DNA from 3 places in the Nonomuraea sp. NPDC050394 genome. Region 1 is predicted to be linked to each of the others. Evidence: riboswitches for the same ligand, from Rfam matches in the RefSeq annotation. Region 1 holds a riboswitch; each other region holds the start of a gene.
The links. A riboswitch is a leader RNA that binds a small molecule or an ion and turns the genes downstream of it on or off. The one in region 1 is predicted to bind cobalamin.
Positions count from the first base shown of each region.

Region 1 (7,033 bases):
GCCTGGGCCGCCACGTGCCGGCCGTCCAGCGGGTGGCCGAGCTGACCTCGGTCAACATCGTGGCCGCCACCGGGCTCTACACCTACGACGCGCTGCCGCCGTACTTCGGCAACCGGGGGCCCGGCTCGTTGTTCGGCGGACCCGACCGGCTGGCGGAGTTCTTCGTGCGTGACATCGCCGAGGGCATCGGGCGTACCGGCGTGAAGGCCGCCATGCTCAAGTGCGCCACCGACCGGCCCGGCATGACCGCGGGCTGCGAGCGGGTCTTCCGCGCGGTCGCCGAGGCGCACGTGGAGACCGGCGCGCCCATCACCACCCACAGCCACGAGCCGGGCGGCCTGGACCAGCAGCGCCTGCTGGCCGCCTGCGGCGTGGACCTCACGCGCGTGGTCATCGGGCACGCCGGCGACTCCACCGACCTGCACTACCTCGAAGAGCTCCTCGCCGCGGGCTCCTACCTGGGCATGGACCGCTTCGGCATCGCGACCATCAGCACGTTCGAGGACCGCGTGGCGGTGGTGGCCGCGCTCTGCGAGCGGGGCCACGCCGGGCGGATGGTGCTGTCGCACGACTCCTACTGCTTCAACGACCGCTTCGACGTCGACGTCGTACGGCGCCGCCACCCCGACTACCACCTCCTGCACATCTCCCGCGACGTCCTGCCCGAGCTGCGCAAGCGCGGCGTCACCGAGGACCAGATCCGCCAGATGCTGGTCGACAACCCGCGAAGGATCTTTGGATGGACTTCGACGTCAGCTCCGACTGGCACGTCGCCGACCCGTACGGCTTCCTGAGGCGGCTGCGGCGCGAGCACCCCGTCTTCCGCAGCGAGCACCTCGGCGCGTACGTGCTGACCAGGCACGCCGACGTGCGCGCCGCCTACGGAGACCCCGGGCGCTTTTCCTCCGAGGGGTCGCTGACGATCTCGCGCAGCCTCACCGCGCGGACGCGCGAGAAGCTGGGGGAGCACGGCTCGTTCCTGTCCAGCTTCGTGGCCAACGTGGACCCGCCGGATCACACGCGGCTGCGCAGGTCGGTCTCGCGGGCGTTCACGCCGCGCGCGGTCGCCGCGCTGGAGCAGCGCTTCCGCGGGCTCAACGAGAACCTGCTGGACCGGATCGAGCCCAGGGGTGAGGCGGACTTCGTGCGCGACCTGGGCCACGAGCCGTCGGTCAAGCTGACCGCCCGCTTCATCGGGGTGCCGGAGGCGGACGAGGCGTTCGTCCAGGCGCATGTCAAGGACTGGTTCCAGCTCTTCCTGTCGCCCCAGCCGCCGGAGCGGCAGCTCGTGCTGGCCGACAGCTTCCTGGAGTACCTGGAGTACGTGGACCGCCTCGTCGCCGCCCGCGCCCGCGAGCCGCGCGACGACTTCACCTCGCTGATGACCGGGCTGATCGGCCGGGAGCTGTCGCACCGCGAGGTGGTCGAGCTGATCTCCACGATCCTGCTCGGCGGCAACGACACCGTCCCCAACCAGCTCGGCAACAGCGTGCTGCGGCTGCTGCGCGAGGGGATCTGGCCGGTGCCGCCGGAGAAGCTGAGCGCCGCGGTCGAGGAGTGCATGCGCATCGACGGGGCCTCGCTGGGCTCCTTCCGGTACGCCACGTCCGACATCACGCTGCACGGGGTGACGATCCCGGCCGGGTCGCTGGTGCTGCTGTCCACCGACTCGGCCGCCCACGACGAGGCCGTCTTCGCCCACCCCGACACCTTCGACCTCGACCGGCCCAACGCCGACGCGCACATGGTCTTCGGCTACGGCATCCACTTCTGCGTGGGGGCGGCGCTCGGGCGGCTGCAACTGCGTACCGCGCTGGAGGTGCTGGGACGGCGGCTGCCCGGCCTGCGCCTGGTTCCGGGGCCGGTGGTGTACCGCACATCGATCGTCGGTCGAGGGCTGACCGAATTGCCGGTTAAATGGTGACATGGAACCGGTGAGGGTCGGATTGGTCGGGGCAGGGCCGTGGGCGGAGATGGCGCACGCGCCGATGCTGGCCCAGAGCCCGGAGATCGAGTTCGCCGGGGTCTGGGCCCGCCGGCCGGAGGCCGCCGCCCGGCTCGGGGCGCCGGTGTTCGAGCGGATCGAGGACCTGTTCGACGCCTGTGAGGCGGTGTGCTTCTGCGTGCCGCCGGCCGTACAGGCCGAGCTGGGGGTGAAGGCGGCGCGGGCGGGCAAGGCGCTGCTATTGGAGAAGCCGCTCGCCGACTCCCTGGACGGCGCCCAGCGGCTGGCCGACGCGGTCGCCGAGGCGGGCGTGGCCTCCCAGATGCTGCTCACACTGCGGTACGCCCCGCAGACCCGCGAGTTCCTGGCCCGCTGCGCCGGGATCGAGCCCTTCGGCGGGCACGCCGTCAACGTCAGCGACGTGCTGAACGGCGAGCATCCGTTCGGCACCCCGTGGCGGCTGCGGCGCGGCGCGCTGCTCGACGTCGGCCCGCACGTCATCGACCTGCTCGACGCCGCGCTCGGCCGGGTGACCGCCGTGCGCGCGCACGGCGACCCGCTCGGCTGGGTCGGGCTGCTGCTCGACCACGAGGGCGGCGCCGTGAGCGAGATCTCCCTGTGCATGGCCGGCGCCGGCGACCTGCCGCCCTCGACGTTCGCCGTCTACGGCCGCAAGGGCAACGTGACGCTCCCGCACTTCGACGACGACCCCCTGGACGTCGTGGCTGCCGAGTTCGCCCGGACCGTACGGCAGGGCGGCGGGCACCCCCTGGACGCCGCCCACGGACTGCGGCTGCAGCGCATCATCTCCGAGGCGGAGAATCAAGTCACCACCCCTTGACTCCGAGCAGCTTCGGAGCATTGATAGCGTTTGTCCGACGCGCAGTGTCGCAGCGAAGTCCGGTGTGAGTCCGGCGCTGTCCCGCAACTGTCAAAGCCAGGTCGCCTGCCACCGCGCCGACGTCATCAACCCTCGTGGAAAAGGGTGATCCGTCGCTAAGACGCGGGTCTCTCGGTTCCGATCTGAAAGGACTTCTCGTGAGGCCCGTACGCACGGCCTTCGCGGGCGCGCTGCTGGGAACGCTCGTCCTGACCGCCTGCGGTCAGACCGGCACCACCACCACCTCGTCCGCCCCGCCCACCTCCGCCGCCCCCGCCACCGCGGCCGGCTTCCCCGTCACGATCGAGGCCGGCAACGGCTCCGTCACACTGGCGAAGAAGCCCGAGCGGATCATCTCCCTGTCCGCCGCCCACACCGAGACGCTCTTCGCGATCGGCGCGGGCCCGCAGGTCATCGCCGTGGACGACCAGTCCAACTACCCGGCCGAGGCCCCCAAGAGCGACCTGTCCGGGTTCAAGCCCAATGTCGAAGCCATCGTCGCCAAGAAGCCCGACCTCGTCGTGCTCTCCAACGACCTGGACAAGATCGTCGCCGAGCTCGGCAAGCTCAACGTGCCCGTCCTGCTCGAACCGGCCCCCACGAAGATCGACGAGGCTTACGACGAGATCGCCGACCTCGGCGCCGCCACCGGCAACAAGGACAAGGCCGACCAGGTCGTGACCGGCATGAAGGCCGAACTGGACAAGCTCGCCGCCGCAGCGCCCAAGGACAAGAAGCTCACCTACTACCACGAGCTCGACCAGACCCCCTACGCCGCGACGTCCAGCACCTTCATCGGCCAGATCTACTCGATCTTCGGCATGACCAACATCGCCGACAAAGCCCCCGGCGCCGCCGGTGGCTATCCCAAGCTCTCGGCCGAGTTCGTCGCCCAGTCCGACCCCGACCTGATCTTCCTGGCCGACGTCAAGTGCTGCCGGCAGAACAAGGACACCCTGGCCAAGCGGCCCGGCTGGAAGGGCCTGTCGGCCATCAAGAACGACCAGGTCGTCCTGCTCGACGACGACATCGCCTCCCGCTGGGGCCCGCGCGTCGTCGACCTGGCCAAGGCCATCGGCGACGCGGTGAACAAGGCGGCCGCGAAGTAGTGCTCGACACGCAGCTCAGGCCCGCACGGGCGCGGCCGCTCTGGGTGGCGGGCGCGCTCGCCGTGCTCGCTGCCGGCATGGTCGCCGGACTGCTCGGCGGCGCCGCCGGCATCTCGCCGTGGCAGGTCGTGCTCCAGGCGCTGGACTGGCTGCCGTTCGTCGAGATCGACTCCGGCCTCGCGCCGATCGAGAAGGGCCTGCTGTACGAGCTGCGCCTGCCCAGAGTCCTGGTCGCGGCCGTGGTCGGCGGCCTGCTCGCCATCGCGGGCGCCGGGTACCAGGGTGTCTTCCGCAACCCGCTGGCCGACCCGTACCTGCTCGGCGCGGCCGCGGGCGCCGGGCTCACCACGACCCTGGTGATCGTGATGGTTCCGGCGCCGGTCCTGACCATCCCCGTCGCCGCGTTCGTCGGCGCGATCGGCGGCGTCATGCTGGCCTTCGCGCTCGGCAACACCGCCGGGCGCTCCGGTGGCACCGCCACCCTGGTGCTGGCCGGGGTGGCCGTCACCTCCTTCCTCACCGCCATCCAGACGTTCGTGCAGCAGTTCAAGGTCGAGGAACTGCAGCGCATCTACTCCTGGATCCTCGGCGACGTCGGCGGCGGCTGGGACCAGTTCTGGCTCGTCCTGCCCTACGCCGCCGTCTCGTCGGCCGCGCTGCTCGTGCACGGGCGCATGCTCGACGTGCTGTCGGTGGGCGACGACGAGGCGACCGCGCTCGGGGTGCGCGCCTCCCGCGTACGGCTGGCCGTCCTGCTGGCCGCCTCCCTCGCCACCGCCGCCGCCGTCGCGGTCAGCGGCCTGATCGGCTTCGTCGGCATCGTCGTCCCGCACGTCGTGCGCAGGCTCGCCGGCGGCTCCTACCGGATCGTGCTGCCGCTCTCGCTCATCGGCGGCGCCGCCTTCCTCGTCCTGGCCGACCTGCTCGCCCGCACCGTCATCGCCCCCGCCGAACTCCCCATCGGCGTGGTGACCATGTTCATCGGCGCGCCGTTCTTCGTGGCCGTGCTCCGTATGACCCGACGGACCTCCACATGATCGGCGTCAGCGGCCTGTCGGTCACGCTCGGCGAGCGCGAGGTGCTCTCCGACGTCACCCTCCAGGTACGGCGCGGCGAATGGCTGGCCGTCATCGGCCCCAACGGCGCCGGCAAGTCGACGCTGCTCAAGGCCGTCATGGGCATCGTCGGCCAGCGCGGCGAGGTGTCGATCGACGGGCGACCAGCCGCCTCGCTCAAGCCCAGGGCCAGGGCCCGCCTGATCGCCTACGCACCCCAGACGCCGGCCCTGCCGCCCGACATGACCGTCTCGGAGTACGCGCTGCTGGGCCGCACGCCGTACATCCCCTATCTGGGGCGGGAGAGCCGCCACGACCGGGAGGTCACCGCGTCCGTCCTGGAACGGCTCGACCTGGGCGCCTTCGCCAGCCGGCGGCTGGGCGAACTGTCCGGCGGCGAGCGCCAGCGCGTCGTGCTGGCCAGAGCCCTGGCCCAGCAGGCGCCCGTCCTGCTGCTCGACGAGCCGACCACCGCGCTCGACCTCGGCCACCAGCAGCAGGTGCTCGAACTCGTCGACCGCCTGCGCCTGGCCGACGGCCTCACCGTCGTCTCCACCCTGCACGACCTCACCGTCGCCGGCCAGTACGCCGACACCCTCCTCCTGCTCGCCGAAGGCCGCGCCGCCGCGCACGGCAAGCCCGTCCAGGTGCTCACCGGGACGCTGGTCGGCAAGCACTTCGACGCCCATGTCAAGATCGAACCGGGTCCGGACGGGCGGCCCGTCGTCCACCTGATCCGAGGAGGACCGTGAACCTCTCCTACCGCGCCGAGGACGGCGTCCGGCTCGGGTCGCTGCTGTGGGAGCTGGGGCCCGGCTGGCGGACGATCTCCTCGGCCATGCTCGGCGGCGGCATCGGCCCCCGCTCCTGGATCCTGAACGCCCAGGTCGTGGCCGGGTACTCACGCATGGACCCGGTGGACCACCTCGCGGCGCTCGGCCCCGGCGGCTCCGGGGTCGGCATGATGACCGCCGCCTCCGTCGACCGCGTCGAGACCGCCGCCGACGGCGGCGCGACCGCCTGGGCTACGGTCGGCCTGCGCGTCCCCACCTGGGCCGCCGCGCCACCCGGCGCGGTGGACCCGGAACTCGCACCGATCCGCGTGGGCACGATCAACATCGTCGTGGTCGTACCCGTGGCCATGACCGACGCCGCCCTGGTCAACACCGTGATGACGGTGACGGAGGCCAAGGCGCAGGCGCTCGCCGAAACCGGCTTCCCGTGCACCGGCACCGCCTCGGACGCGGTCTGCGTGGCCGTCCGCTCCTCGGGCCCGGAAGAACTCTTCGGCGGCCCCCGCTCCGACTGGGGCTCCCGCATGGCCCGCGCCGTCCACACCGCAGTCCGTCTTGGCGCCGAAAGGTGGCGACCTTATGACGGAAAGTGATGGAGATTGGGGAAGTACCATGTGAGCCAGGGCAACGATCGCGATACTGGGTGGGTGACCGCGATGGCAGTGATCGAACCGACCGAGACGAGCACGGTTCTTCCAGGAAAGCCGCCGTTCACCGTCGATGACCTGCTGCGCTTCCCCGACGACGGGAACCGCTACGAGCTCTTCAACGGGAGCCTACTGGTGAGCCCTGCCCCCCTCCCTCTGCATCAGCGTGCGATCCGGCGGTTGGAGCGGATCCTTGAGGAGTTCGCGCCACCGACGCTCGAGCCGTTGTCGACAGTGAACCTCAGAGTGACCGAGAAGGACTTCTTCATCCCTGATCTGGTGGTTGTGCCGACGGCTGCGGTGGAAGCCAATGAGTTGATGTTCGCCCCGGCGGACATCCTGCTCGCTGTGGAGGTGGTCAGCCCGAGCACGAGGGCGCGTGACCGCTCCACCAAGCCCACGGTGTATGCCGAGGCGGGTATCCCCACCTACTGGCGGATCGAGCCCGAAGCTCTCTACGTCTACACCCTCGACGAGGGCAGCTACGCGGGTCCCGAGGTCTACAAGGCGGGCGAGGTCGCGCGGCTCAGCGCGCCTTACGAGGTCGCCTTCGACCCCGGCGACCTGGTCAGGATGCGCGGGGCGTAGTCCTTCCGGGCGCCG
Region 1 covers NZ_JBITIO010000024.1:38,358-45,390, reverse strand. Annotated here, with positions in the region: gene ACIBKY_RS50420 (phosphotriesterase) at 1-794, shown strand, start outside; gene ACIBKY_RS50415 (cytochrome P450) at 740-1,924, shown strand; gene ACIBKY_RS50410 (Gfo/Idh/MocA family protein) at 1,926-2,786, shown strand; cobalamin riboswitch at 2,794-2,914, shown strand; gene ACIBKY_RS50405 (ABC transporter substrate-binding protein) at 2,984-3,934, shown strand; gene ACIBKY_RS50400 (FecCD family ABC transporter permease) at 3,934-4,971, shown strand; gene ACIBKY_RS50395 (ABC transporter ATP-binding protein) at 4,968-5,741, shown strand; gene ACIBKY_RS50390 (adenosylcobinamide amidohydrolase) at 5,738-6,376, shown strand; gene ACIBKY_RS50385 (Uma2 family endonuclease) at 6,440-7,018, shown strand; gene ACIBKY_RS50380 (hydantoinase B/oxoprolinase family protein) at 6,967-7,033, opposite strand, start outside.

Region 2 (7,033 bases), on a different contig from region 1:
CGTACCTTCTCGAAGGTACGGCCCAGCTTCAGCACCGCCGCCGAGTCGGTGGCGCGCAGCTTCTCGGCCAGCACCTCGCCGGGCAGGGTTCCGGGCAGCACGGTCAGCGTCTCGTCCCGCTCGACCAGCGGACGTCCGAGCACCGCCGACGCCCCGCTGATCGAGGTGACGCCCGGCACCACCTCGGTCGGGTAGCGGTGGGCCAGCCGCTTGTGCATGTGCATGTAGGAGCCGTAGAAGAGCGGGTCGCCCTCGCTCAGCACCACGACCGTCCGCCCGGCGTCGAGATGGGCGGCGAGCCTGGCGGCGCACTCGACGTAGAAGTCGTCCAGCGCGCCCTGGTAGCCGCCCGGGTGGTCGGTGGTCTCCGTGGTCAGCGGGTAGAGCAGCAGCTCTTCGATCTGCCCTTCCCGCAGGTACGGCCGCGCGATCGAGCGGGCGATGCTGCGTCCGTGCCGCGCGGCGTGGTAGGCGATGACGTCGGCCTCGCCGATCAGTCTGGCCGCCTTCACCGTGATCAGCTCCGGATCGCCCGGCCCCAGCCCCACCCCGTACAGGCGCCCTGTGTTCTCCATCACTCCACCTCGCTCGCGATGGCGTTGACCGCCGCCGCCGTCATCGCGCTGCCGCCGCGCCTGCCGCGCACCACGAGGTGCTCGAGCCCGCTCTCGGCCAGCGCCTGCTTGGACTCGGCCGCGCCGATGAACCCCACGGGAATCCCCAGCACCGCCGCCGGTCTTGGCCCGCCCTCCGCGACGATCTCCAGGAGCCGGAACAGTGCCGTGGGCGCGTTGCCGATCGCCACGACGGCGCCGTCCAGCCGGTCGAGCCAGAACTCCAGCGCCGCCGCGCTGCGCGTGGTGCCCAGCTTCTCCGCCAGCTCGGCCACGCCGGGCGCGCCGAGCGTGCAGATCACCTCGTTGCCGGCGGGCAGTCTGCGCCTGGTCACGCCGGAGGCCACCATCATGGCGTCGCACAGGATCGGCGCCCCCGCCCTAAGCGCCGTGCGCGCGTCACCGACCACGCGCGGCGACCAGGCGAGGTCGCCAACCAGGTCGGTCATCCCGCACGAGTGGATCATCCGCACCGCCACCTGGGCGACGTCGGCCGGGAGCCCGGACAGGTCCGTCTCGGCGCGGATGGTGGCGAACGAACGCCGGTAGATCTCGGCGCCGTCGCGTATGTAGTCGCTCACTTCTGCCTTTCTTGGTATCCGTCGCCGGTCGCGACCATCTCGATGACCCGGCCCTTGGGCAGGCCACAGCGGCGCTCGCAGCCCACCCAGTGCACGGGCAGGTCCGGGCGGCGCTCACGGGTGGCCACCCACTGGGCGGCGTCGTGCTGGACGTCGGCCAGGGACTTGGCGCAGCCGGGGCTTCCGGTGCACGCGCTCACCCCTGTCCAGGGCGAGTCCGGGTCGGTGACCAGGCCGGATCCGGTCAGGTCGGGTGCTTCGGCGAGGTCGAGGAGCACGACGGTACGCCAGGGCGTGAGCCGTACCGGGACGTCGAGGGCGGCGAGCAGGCGCGCCTGGGCCGCGGTGAGCCGCCCGAGCGGGACCACGGCCTCCACCGCCACCCGCCCGTCCGGCAGCGCGACCACCCCGGCCCCGCGCGCCCGCACCGGGGCCGCGCCCACGGCAGCGCGGGCGCGCTCGGGCCCGAAGCCGGTCGAGCCGAGACCGGTCGAGCCGAGACCGGTGGCGGGGAGGTGGGCGGCGGGGAGACCGGTGGCGGTGAGGCGGTTGGCGACGCGGGCGGGGCCGTCGGGGAGTTCGGCGATGCGCCAGGCGCCGCCGTCTCCGCGCTCGGCCAGGAAGGCTCGCGCGGCGGCCAGGAGGATGTCCACTCCGGCGCCGGGTATCGCGAAGGGCGTACCGGCCAGCAGGATGCCGTCCTCGACCAGGGTGACGTCGGCGCCCAGCGAGGCGACGTCGCCGGTGCCGTCGTCCAGGGCGAACAGGAAGCGGCCCGGCAGCCCGGCCAGGGCGGGGTCGCCGCACAGGGCGCGGTCCAGCTCCTCCACGAGAGGGTGGGTGGCGAAGCCGGTCAGCCGCCCGCCGAGCGGCGAGGCGACGATGTTGCGCACCCGCTCGTGCGTCGGCGAGGGCAGCAGGCCCACCTCGGCCATCCGGCCGGCGAAGGCCGCCGGAGATTCCACCGCGCGCACCTGGACGTTGGCGCGCGAGGTCAGCTCGATCCCGCTCGTGCAGAAGGCGGCCAGCTCACGTAGCTGAGCTGGGGTGATGGCACCGCCGGGCAGGCGGATCCTGGCCAGCGGGCCGTCCGCGGCGGCGTGCGTCTGTAGCGCTCCCGGACAGGCATCTGGGCGGAGACGTCCGGAAAAGTCGGCTATGGACACGATGAGGATGGTAACGCCAGTAGGCTCACCCTTAGGCGACGGCAATGGGAGGAAGCCGGTGAGAAACCGGCGCGGTCCCGCCACTGTGACCGGGAAGCGAACCCCACTACAGGCCACTGTCCAGCGATGGACGGGAAGGCCGGGGTGAGCATCGATCCGGGAGCCAGGAGACTCCTGCCGTCGCGACACCTGCGAACGGGGCGAGGACCCCGAGGGAGGACTGCGGCGTGCCTGGCGTTCTGCTGCTCTCTACATCCGACACCGACCTGCTGAGCGCGCGCGCCAGCGGCGCGGACTACCGCCTGGGCAACCCCGCCAGGTTGCTCACCGACGACCTGCCCGCGCTCGTGGACGGCGTCGACCTGATCGTGGTCCGGCTGCTCGGCGGCCGCCGAGCGTGGGAGGAGGGCCTCGACGCGCTGCTCGCCGGCCCACGCCCGGTCGTCGTGCTCGGCGGCGAGCAGGCCCCCGACGCCGAGCTGATGGAACTGTCCACGGTGAGCGCGGGCGTCGTCGCCGAGGCGCACGCCTACCTCGCGCACGGCGGCCCCGCCAACCTCGCCGAGCTGCACGGCTTCCTGTCCGACACGGTCCTCCTGACCGGGTACGGCTTCGCCCCACCGGCGCCCATGCCCTCCTGGGGCCCGCTGGAGCGCGACTCCAAGGCCACCGAGGGCCCCGTGATCGGCGTCCTGTACTACCGGGCCCACCACGTGGCCGGCAACACCGCGTTCGTGGAGTCCCTGTGCCGGGCGATCGAGGAGTCGGGCGGCCGGCCGCTGCCGGTGTACTGCTCCTCGCTCAGAACGGCCGAGCCCGCACTCCTCGACGTCCTGCGCACCGCCGACGCCCTGGTCGTGACCGTCCTGGCGGCGGGCGGCTCCCGTCCGGCCACGGCGGGCGCGGGCGGCGACGACGAGGCGTGGGACGTCGGCGCGCTGGCCACCCTGGACGTCCCGATCCTGCAAGGACTCTGCCTGACCAGCGGCAAGAAGGAGTGGGAGGACAACGACGACGGCCTGTCCCCGCTCGACGCCGCCTCGCAGGTGGCCATCCCCGAGTTCGACGGCCGGATCATCACGGTGCCGTTCTCGTTCAAGGAGATCGACGAGGACGGCCTGACCGTCTACACGGCCGACCCGGAGCGGGCCCGCCGCGTGGCCGGGATCGCGGTGCGCCACGGCCTGCTCAGGCACACGCCTCCGGCCGAGCGGCGGCTCGTGGTCATGCTGTCGGCGTACCCGACCAAGCACTCCCGGGTCGGCAACGCGGTCGGCCTGGACACGCCCGCGAGCACGGTCAGGCTGCTGGCCAGGCTGGCCGAGGCCGGCTACGACCTCGGCGAAGGCTTCCCCGGGGTCGCCGAACAGGACGGCGACGCGCTCATCCACGCGCTGATCGCCGCCGGCGGCCAGGACCAGGACTGGCTGACCGAGGAGCACCTGGCGGGGAACCCGGTGCGCATCCCCGCCGCCGACTACGAGCGCTGGTACCGCACGCTGCCCGCGGACCTGCGCGCCGGCATGGAGCGGCACTGGGGTACGCCGCCCGGCGAGCTGTTCGTGCACGAGGGCGACATCGTGCTGGCGGCCCTGCGCGCGGGCAACGTGGTGGTCATGGTCCAGCCGCCGCGCGGCTTCGGCGAGAACCCGATCGCCATCTACCACGACCCCGACCTGCCGCCCAGCCACCACTACCTGGCCGCCTACCGCTGGCTCTCCGCGGACTTCGGCGCGCACGCGATGGTGCACGTGGGCAAGCACGGCAACCTGGAATGGCTGCCCGGCAAGTCGGCCGGGATGTCGGCCTCCTGCGGCACCGACGCCGCGATCGGCGACCTGCCGCTCATCTACCCGTTCCTGGTCAACGACCCGGGCGAGGGTACGCAGGCCAAGCGGCGGGCGCACGCGGTGCTGGTCGATCACATGGTGCCGCCGATGGCCAGGGCCGAGTCCTACGGCGACATCGCCCGCCTGGAACAACTCCTGGACGAGCACGCCTCCATCGCCGCCATGGACCCGGCCAAGCTGCCCGCGATCAGGGCGCAGATCTGGACGCTGATCCAGGCCGCCCGGCTCGACCACGACCTGGGCATGGCCGACCGGCCGCACGACACCGAGTTCGACGACTTCATCCTGCACGTGGACGGCTGGCTGTGCGAGGTGAAGGACGCGCAGATCCGCGACGGCCTGCACGTGCTCGGCCAGGCGCCGGAGGGGCCGGCCCGGGTGGGGCTGGTGCTGGCGATCCTGCAGGCCAGGCAGATGTGGGCGGGCAAGGAGGCGCTGCCGGGTCTGCGCCAGGCGCTCGGGCTGACCGAGGACGGCAGCGCGTCGCTGAAGGACGTGGACCGGGTCGAGGCCACCGCCCGCGCGCTGGTCGAGGCGATGGAGGAGCGCGGCTGGACGGTGGAGGCCGCCGCGGCCGTGGCGCCCACTCCCGAGGTGGAGCGCATCCTCCGCTTCGCCGCCACGGAGGTGGTGCCCAGGCTGGCGCGTACCACCGACGAGATCGACCACGTCCTGCACGCCCTGAACGGCGGCTACGTCCCCGCAGGCCCGAGCGGTTCGCCGCTGCGCGGGCTGGTCAACGTCCTGCCGACCGGCCGCAACTTCTACTCGGTCGACCCGCGGGCGGTCCCGAGCCGGCTGGCGTGGGAGACCGGCCAGGCCATGGCCGACTCGCTCCTGGAGCGCTACCGCACCGACACCGGCGACTGGCCGCGCTCGGTGGGCCTGTCGGTCTGGGGCACCAGCGCCATGCGGACCGCGGGCGACGACGTGGCCGAGGTTCTGGCGCTGCTGGGCATCCGCCCGGAATGGGATGAGGCCTCCCGCCGCGTGGCGGGCCTCGCGCCGATCCCGCTGGAGGAGCTCGGCCGCCCCCGCATCGACGTGACCGTCCGCATCAGCGGCTTCTTCCGCGACGCCTTCCCGCACGTCGTGGCGATGCTCGATGACGCGGTACGGCTCGCCGCCGGCCTGGACGAGGACGACGCGGACAACTACGTACGCGCCCACGTCAAGGAGGAGACGCACGGCGACGAGCGCCGGGCCACGATGCGCATCTTCGGCTCTGCCCCCGGCGCCTACGGGGCGGGCATCCTGCCGCTCATCGACAGCCGCAACTGGCGCGACGACGCCGACCTGGCCGAGGTGTACGCGGTGTGGGGCGGCTACGCCTACGGCCGCGACCTGGAGGGCGTGCCCGCGCGCGCCGACATGGAGAGCGCCTACCGCAGGATCGCCGTCGCCGCCAAGAACGTCGACACCCGCGAGCACGACATCGCCGACTCCGACGACTATTTCCAGTACCACGGCGGCATGGTCGCCACCGTCCGCGCCCTGACCGGCAAGGCCCCGGCCGCCTACGTCGGCGACAGCACCCGCCCGGACGCCGTCCGCACCCGCACCCTGTCGGAGGAGACCTCCCGGATCTTCCGCGCCCGCGTCGTCAACCCGAACTGGCTGGCCGCGATGCGCAGGCACGGCTACAAGGGCGCGTTCGAGCTGGCCGCGACCGTCGACTACCTGTTCGGCTACGACGCTACCACCGGCGTCATGGCCGACTGGATGTACGACAAGCTCGCCGCCGCGTACGTGCTGGATCCCGAGAACCAGGCTTTCATGGCCAAGTCCAACCCGTGGGCGCTGCACGGCATCGCCGAACGGCTGCTGGAGGCGGCGGAGCGGGACATGTGGGAGCACCCGGACCCGGAGATCCTGCGGGGCGTGCAGGAGGTCTACCTCAAGACCGAGGGCGACCTGGAGGACGACACCAGCCGCTGAGCCAGCACCGGGCTGCCCGCCCAGTGCAGGTGCAGGTAGGAGGCGGTGAGCAGGGCGTCGCCGTAGCCGTCGGCGCCGCCCTCCCACCGGTACAGCGCCCAGCCGCCCAGGTCGGCGGCGGTCCGGTGGAACTCGTGGCCCCTGAACCGCTCGCCCGGCCGGGTGAGCAGCGACCGGCTGACCGCCGTGGCCTCCCGGTAGCCCAGCGTCAGCTTGCCCGTCATCCGGGCCTTGCCGGGGACCCTGCCGCACATGCGCCGGCCGTCGAGCTCCTCACACAGGTACAGCAGCCCGGCGCACTCGGCGGCGATCGGCCCGCCGAACGCGGCGACCCGGGCGCGCAACGGCTCGTTGGCGGCCAGCTCGGCGGCGTAGACCTCGGGGAAGCCGCCGCCGATGATCACCGCGCCGGTGCCGGCGGGGAGCTTCTCGTCGTGCAGGGGGTCGAAGACCGCGATCTCGGCTCCGGCCGCGCGCAGCAGCTCGACGTGCTCGGTGTAGCCGAACGTGAACGCCGCGCCGCCCGCGACCGCCACGACCGGCCCGGCCGGTCCGGCGGTCACCTCGGCCGCCGGGTTCCAGGGGGTGCCGGGGAGGGCGGGGGCGGTGGCGGCGAGCCGTACCAGAGCGTCGAGGTCGCAGGAGCGGGACACCAGCTCGCCCAGGCGCGCCACCGCGGAGACCGCTTCCGCCTCGCGTTCGGCGGCCGGGATCAGGCCCAGGTGGCGGGAGGGGGTGGCCACGGCGTCGTCGCGGCGGATGGCGCCCAGGACCGGGACGCCGGCCGCGTCCAGGGCGGCGCGGCACAACTCCTCGTGCCGGTCGGAGCCGACGCGGTTGAGCACCACGCCGCCGACGCGTACGCGCGGGTCGAACGTGGCGAA
Region 2 covers NZ_JBITIO010000026.1:18,909-25,941, reverse strand. Annotated here, with positions in the region: gene ACIBKY_RS51725 (precorrin-2 C(20)-methyltransferase) at 1-575, opposite strand, end outside; gene ACIBKY_RS51720 (precorrin-8X methylmutase) at 575-1,195, opposite strand; gene ACIBKY_RS51715 (precorrin-3B synthase) at 1,192-2,361, opposite strand; cobalamin riboswitch at 2,353-2,558, shown strand; gene cobN (cobaltochelatase subunit CobN) at 2,589-6,149, shown strand; gene ACIBKY_RS51705 (cobyrinate a,c-diamide synthase) at 6,104-7,033, opposite strand, start outside.
Region 2: another riboswitch for cobalamin. It lies ahead of cobN (cobaltochelatase subunit CobN); the one in region 1 lies ahead of ACIBKY_RS50405 (ABC transporter substrate-binding protein).

Region 3 (7,033 bases), on a different contig from region 1:
CGTCGATCCCGAGTTCTTCGCCCCCGAGGACGGCACCCGGCTCATCGCCGACCTGCGTGAGGCCCTGGCCGGGCAGGAGATCTCCCCCGCCGCCCTCGCCGACCTGGTCGGCGCCAGCCCCGAGATCGCGCGGGCCGTGGCCGGGCTGCACCGCCGCTACCTGGCCGCCACGGAACACGCCGCCGTCCTGGCCGGCGCGCAACCGGTCGCGCCCGCGCCGTACGAGCTGGTGCGTGACTTCTTCTACGACCGGCACAACTACGTCGACGAGCTGGACCGGGCCGCGGAATCGCTGGCCGACGGCGGCGACCCCGGAGGGCTCGCGGCGCAACGGCTGGCGGCCCACGGCGTGCGGATCACCGAGGACGGGAGCGCGCGGCGCCGCTACGACCCCCGCACCCGCGTCCTGCACCTCGCGCCGGGCCTGCGGTCCTCCCAGCGCGCCTTCCAGCTCGCGACCCAGCTGGCCCTGCTCGAACACGCCGATCTGATCGCCGGCCTGGTCGCGGACGCGGGGTTCACCGATGCCGACGCCGCGGCACTGGCCAGGATCGGGCTGGCCAACTATTTCGCCGGGGCGCTGCTGCTGCCGTACCGGATCTTCCGTGACGCGGCCGAGCGCCGCCGCTACGACCTCGACCGGCTCGCCGCGGACTTCGGCGTGGGCTTCGAGACCGTCTGCCACCGGCTTTCCACCCTGCAACGGCCCCGCATGCGCGGTGTGCCGTTCTCCTTCGTACGCGTGGACCGGGCGGGCAACATCTCCAAGCGCCAGTCCGCCACCGGCTTCCACTTCACCCGCGCGGGCGGCAGCTGCCCGCTGTGGAACGTCTATGACGCCTTCACCACTCCCGGCCGGCTGCTGACCCAGGTGGCCGAGATGCCCGACGGGCGGCGCTACTTCTGGGTGGCGCGGACCGTGGAACGCCGCCCGCCCCGTCACGGCGCGCCGGGGTCGCTGTTCGCCATCGGGCTCGGCTGTGAGCTGCGGCACGCGCACCGGCTCGTGTACGCCGACGGCCTGGACCTGGCCACGCCCCAGGTCACGCCCATCGGCCTGGGCTGCAAGGTGTGCGAACGCGACGACTGCGCCCAGCGCGCCTTCCCACCCACCGGCACCCAGGTGCGGGCCGACGAGCATGTGACCGGGCTGGTGCCGTACACCACGCCCTGATCGATAGGCTTCGCGGTGCGGCTGGTCCGGCCTCCCCAGGGAAGGCCGGCGCAAGAGGGAACCCGGTGCGAATCCGGGACTGCCCCGCAGCGGTGAGCGGGAACGACCGCCGTCCACGCAAGCACTGGGCTCCGGCCTGGGAAGCGACGGCCAGTAGGAACGTGTGAGACGCCCGCGAGTCCGAACACCTGCCACCGCCCGTGCGCCGCCCGGCGCGCGGCCCCCAGGGGTTCCGCGAGGGAAAAGGACCCGACGTGAGACAACGCACCACCCTGCTCGGCCATGTCTCTCCCGAGACGTGGCAGGAACTGCGCGACATCGGGCTGAGCGACCTTCCGCTCCACGATCCCGCGTTCGAGGCGCACCGGATGTTCCCCGGGCCGCGCCGGCTCGACTACGCCCCCGCCGTCGCCGCCTATCTTCACGCGAAGCGGCGCGGCTTCGAGACCCGGCCGGTCCTGCCGGGCCCGGTGAGCGTCCTGGCCTCGACCCGGCAGGAGGGCCTGCTGGAGTCGTACGCGGAACTGCTGGAGCGGCTGGCCACCGCGGGCGTCGCCGAGGTCCAGCTCAACGAGCCGCTGCCGGCCGCGCCGATGCTCGCCTCCGCCTACACCAGGCTCGGCGAGCTGAGCCACCGACCCCGGATCATGGTCTGCATGTGCTCGGGAGCGGCAGGGCCCGCGCTGACCGCCCTCGGCGCGACCCGGGTCGAGGGCGTCGCCATGGACTTCGTGACCAGGCCCGGCACCCTGGCCGCGCTCGCCGCGGTCGGCGGCATGCCGGGTAAGACCGTGGTGGCCGCCCTGGTGGACGACACCGGCCGGGAGGTACCCGCGGCCGGCGTCCGCGCGGCCGTCGAGCGGCTGGCCGATCAGGTCGTCCTCGCCTCCACCTGTACGGCGGCGCGCTCACCCCAGGCGAGCGCGGCCGCCCTGGTGGGCATGGTCAACCGTGGTTGAACCCCTTCCCGGCGCCGCCGGCCTCGGCCCCGACACCCCGCTGCCCGCGCTGTTCCGCCTGGGACGGATGGCCCGCCTGCTCGACGGGCCGGACGAACTCCACATCACCACGGTGGCCCGCCAGGTGCTCGCCTGAGCCCTTCGGCCTCCACGAACAGCGTGTCCAGGAGGCAACGCGTGTGGAAGACGGCCATGACGCCGCCGCATATCGTCAGGCCACATCCGCCAGGAAAGGACGCCGAACATGCGGCAGGACGACCGCCCGACGGCGCTGGTGACCGGTGCCTCCACCGGAATCGGCGAAGCCTTCGCCAGGGAGCTGGCCCGCCGCGGCCACCATCTGGTGGTGGTGGCACGCGGCGCCGGCCCGCTCGACGCGCTGGCCGCGGAGATGAAGGACGCCTTCGGCACGGTGACCGAGGTCCTGCCCGCCGATCTCACCGACCATACGCAGGCCGCCGCCGTCGAGGAACGGCTGGCGGACGCCGCACGCCCGGTCGACGTCCTGGTCAACAGCGCGGGCGCGCTGACCAGCGGCCTGTTCGCGAAACTGCCGATCGCCGGTGAGGTGAGCCAGGTGGAGCTGAACGCGGTGGCCCCGATCCGGCTGACGCACAGCGTGCTGCCGGTGATGCTCGACCGCGGCAGGGGCGCCGTCCTCAACGTCTCGTCGATCGCGGGCGAGGCGCCGACGCCCTTCGGCGCGACCTACGGCGCCAGCTACTCCTTCCTGACCGCCTTCGGCCAGGCGCTCCACATGGAGGTACGCCGGTACGGCGTGCGGGTGACCACCCTCCTGCCCGGCTTCACCGCGGCCACCGCGGACCCGTCCCGCCGGATCCAGGCGGCTGACCAGGTGGCGCGTGAGGGGCTGGCGGCACTGGCGGCCGGGCGCGCGGTGTGCGTCCCCGGCCTGCGCAACAAGACCTCGGCGGCGTTCGCCCGGCTGGCTCCGCGGCGTCTCGTGCGGGCCGTGATGGAGGCGAGCCGTACCTCATGAGCGTCAAGCCCGGCACGTGGCGGATCGACGCCGCCACGGCGCGGCTCACCTTCGCGCTGAGCCATCTGAGCGTGCGCAGGGTGCGCGGGCGCTTCACGGCGTTCGAGGGGGAGATCGAGGTGGCGCCCGACCTCACGGAGTCGGTGGCGAGCGCCGTGATCGAGATGGCCTCGATCGACACCGGCGACGCCGAGCGGGACGCGTTCCTGCGCTCGCCCGCCTTCTTCGACACCGGCTCCTTCCCCGAGATGCGCTACCGCTCCGGGCGGGTGCGGGCGGGCGGCCACGGGCTGATCGCCGACGGCGCGCTCACCGTGCGGCAGAGCACCGGCACGCTCAGCCTGGACGTGCGGTGGCTCCCGCCCGAGGACGACGGCACGCGGCTGTTCGTCTCCGCGGTGGGCCGGATCGACCGGCACGACCTCGGCGTCGTGATCGGGTCTCGCCTGATGGGCAGCCGCGCGGTCCTCGGCAGGAACGTGCGGGTGAGCCTCACCGGCCACGCGGTCCTGCTCGGCTGAGCAGGACCGCTGGCCGACCGGCGCCGTCACTCCAGGACGCCGCCGACCTGCCTGGCGAGCAGGCGCACGTACGCGCCGTCGGCGGCGACCAGTTCCTCGTGCGTCCCCTGCCCGGCGACCCTGCCGCGGTCGAGCACCACGATCCGGTCGGCGCTCCTGATCGTGGACAGGCGGTGGGCGATGAGCAGAGTCGTGCGCCCCCGCCGGACGGCGCGCACGGCGGCCTGAAGCGCCTCCTCGTTCTCCGCGTCGAGGTTGGACACCGCCTCGTCGAGGATGAGGATGGGGCAGTCACGCAGCAGCGCCCGGGCGATCGCGATGCGCTGGCGCTGCCCGCCGGACAACTGGGCGCCCCGCTCGCCGCAGACGGTGTCGTAGCCGTCGGGCAGGCGGGCGATGAACTCGTCCACGCGGGCCTGCTCGGCGGCCCTGACGACGTCGTCGTCGCCGGCGTCGGGACGGCCGAGCCTGATGTTCTCCCGTACCGAACGGTTGAAGAGGTAGACGTCCTGCGGCACGATCGCGACCAGTTCCCTGATGTGCTCCTGGGGCAGGGTGCGCAGGTCTCGCCCGCCGATCGCCACCGCGCCCTCCTGGGCGTCCCAGAAGCGCAGCAGCAGGTGGGCGCAGGTGGACTTGCCTGCTCCCGAGTGGCCGACGAGGGCGACCGTCTCGCCGGGCCGTACCTCGAAGGACGTGCCGTCCAGGGCGGGCGGGCCGTCGGCCGCATAGGAGAAGCGCACCTCCCTGAACTCCACGCGGGCCGTCAGGGGCTCCTCGGGTACGCGGGCGTCGCCGTCGTCCACCGCGGGCGGCTGGCGGGTGATGGTGAAGATGCGGCGGGAGGCGGCGCGGATCTGCCCGAGCGCCCGTGCGGTGCCCGACACGTCGATCACCGGTCCGAACGCGGAGACGGCGAGGATCACGACGGCGGGCAGCACCGCGACCGTCAGGTCACCCGAGGTCACGAACACGGCGGCGAGGATCAGCACCGCGGTCAGCCCGCCCGCGACCAGCCCGTCGGTAACCGCCTGCTCGACTCCCGAGCGACGGCCGTAGGCGAGCTGCTGGGCCTGCAGGGAGTCGGTGCGCTCGCGCAGCCGCCGGGCGTAGTCGGTGCCGCGGCCGAAGCTGACCAGCTCGCGCATGCCCTGCACGCCGTCGACGACCTCGGCGCCCAGGACGCCGAGCTCTTCGCGCAGCTTCCTGCCCTGCTCGTCGGCCTTGCCCGCCAGCCACACGGGCACGGTGGCCAGCAGGATCAGGAACACGCCCACCAGCAGCGCGAGCAGCGGGTGGAAGAAGGCCAGGACCGTGGTGGAGGCGAGCGCCACCAGCGCGGCCACGACGTAGTCGATGACGGTGTGCGCGTAGAACCACTCGGTGGTCTCCACGTCCGCCATGACCGTGCCGGCCAGGTCTCCGGTGCGGCGGCCCAGCAGATAGCCGGGCGCGCGCCGTTCCAGGCCGTCGAACAGGCGCACCCGCATCAGCGCGAGCAGCCGGTACGCCAGGTCGTGGGCCACCCACATCTGCCACCATCGCGCCAGCCCGGCGGCCACCACCAGCACGACCAGCAGCCAGAAGATCGTGGCCAGCGGGCCCGCGCCGGAGCCGGTGACGGCCTCGCCGACCATCCAGGCGCCCACGGCGGCGGCCGCGACGCCGAGGCCGTGGGAGAGCAGGCCGGACAGCAGCGTCAGCGCGGCCAGCACCGGCTGACCGAACACCATGGGCACCAGCGCCAGGATGGGACGTGCCGGAACCGCGGGCGCGTTCATGCCTTCACCTCCTGGGCGGCCACGAGCCGCGCGTAGTCGCCGTCGCGTTCCATGAGTTCACGGTGGTCGCCGATCTCGCGGACGGCGCCGTCGCGCATGAGGACGATCCGGTCGGCGTCGCGGACCGTGGACAGCCGGTGGGCGACCACCAGCGTGGTGCGCCCGGTGGTGACGCGGCGCAGCGCGTCCTGGATGACGGCCTCGCCGGCGGCGTCGACGCTGGAGGTCGCCTCGTCGAGGACCAGGATGGGCGCGTCCTTGAGCAGGGCGCGGGCGATGGCGATGCGCTGGCGCTGGCCGCCCGACAGTGTCAGGCCGCGTTCGCTCACCTCGGTGGCGTACCCGTCCGGCAGGGCCGCGACGAAGTCGTGGATGTTGGCCGCCCGCGCCGCCTCGACGACCTCCGCGTCGCTCGCGCCGGGCCGGCCGAGCCGGATGTTGTCGGCGACGGTGCCGGTGAACAGGTAGGTGTCCTGGGCGACCACGGCCACCATCGCGCGCACGTCGGCCAGGGCCGCCTCGCGCACGTCGACGCCGCCGATCCGCACGGCGCCCTCGGTGGCGTCGAAGTAGCGCAGCAGCAGCGCCACCAGCGTGGTCTTGCCCGCGCCCGAGGGCCCGACCACCGCCACGGTCTCGCCCGGCTCGATGTCCAGCGTGAAGTCGCGCACGGCCGGGTGCTCGCGCCCCGGATAACGGAAGGTGACCCGGTCGAAGCTCACCCTCGGCTCCGTCAGCGGTCTGGGCGACTCGGGCTCGCTCACCAGTTGCTCGGCCTCCAGCAGCTCCTGGATCTGCTTGCTGGAGGAGATGCCGGTGTAGCCGGCGTGCCAGTACTTCGACAGCTCGCCCAGCGGGCGGAAGCACTCGCGGGCCAGCACGAGCACGATCAGCAGCGTCAGCAGGTCGACCGATCCCGAGGCCAGGCGCAGCGCCGCGACGCCGACCGCGAGCGCGGGACCGGCGAGCATGCCGAGCGTGGTGACTCCGGTGTCGACCAGGGAGATGCCGAGCTGGCGCATCGTGGCCTTGCGAAGCTCCTCGGCCCGCTCCGACAGGGACCGGCGCTCGCGGCCGGTGGCGTTGAACGCCTTGAGCGTGGTCATGCCCTGCATGACGTCGAGGTAGTCGGAGCTGAGCCGGCCGTAGGCCTGCCAGTTCTCCTCACCCTTGCGGGCCAGCACCTTGTCCAGCAGCCGCGGGCTGAGCAGGACCAGCGCGATGCAGACCCCGATCAGCGCCACCGAGACGGGGTCGCGGGTGGCCAGGTAGATCAGGATGCTCGCGGGCCCGAGCAGGCACAGGGCCACGGTCGGCAGGTAACGGCTGTAGTACGCCTCCAGCGCCTCGACCCCGTCGACGAGCACCGTGCGCACGTCGCCGCTGCGCCGCAGGGTCAGGTAGCCGGGCCCGAGCAGCAGCAGCTTCTGGTAGAGCCGGCCGCGTACCCGCTCCTTCACGGCATGGGCCGTGCGCTGCGCCGCCACCTCGGCGAACACCAGCAGCACGAGCCTGGCGGCGACCACGGCCGCCAGCCAGGCCAGCAGCCACAGGGCGGAGCCGAGGCCCTGCCCGGTGAGCAGGCGGGCGAACACCTG
Region 3 covers NZ_JBITIO010000035.1:14,864-21,896, reverse strand. Annotated here, with positions in the region: gene ACIBKY_RS54840 (short-chain fatty acyl-CoA regulator family protein) at 1-1,174, shown strand, start outside; cobalamin riboswitch at 1,227-1,364, shown strand; gene ACIBKY_RS54835 (hypothetical protein) at 1,429-2,133, shown strand; gene ACIBKY_RS54830 (hypothetical protein) at 2,126-2,269, shown strand; gene ACIBKY_RS54825 (SDR family NAD(P)-dependent oxidoreductase) at 2,378-3,133, shown strand; gene ACIBKY_RS54820 (YceI family protein) at 3,130-3,654, shown strand; gene cydC (thiol reductant ABC exporter subunit CydC) at 3,681-5,435, opposite strand; gene cydD (thiol reductant ABC exporter subunit CydD) at 5,432-7,033, opposite strand, start outside.
Region 3: another riboswitch for cobalamin. It lies ahead of ACIBKY_RS54835 (hypothetical protein); the one in region 1 lies ahead of ACIBKY_RS50405 (ABC transporter substrate-binding protein).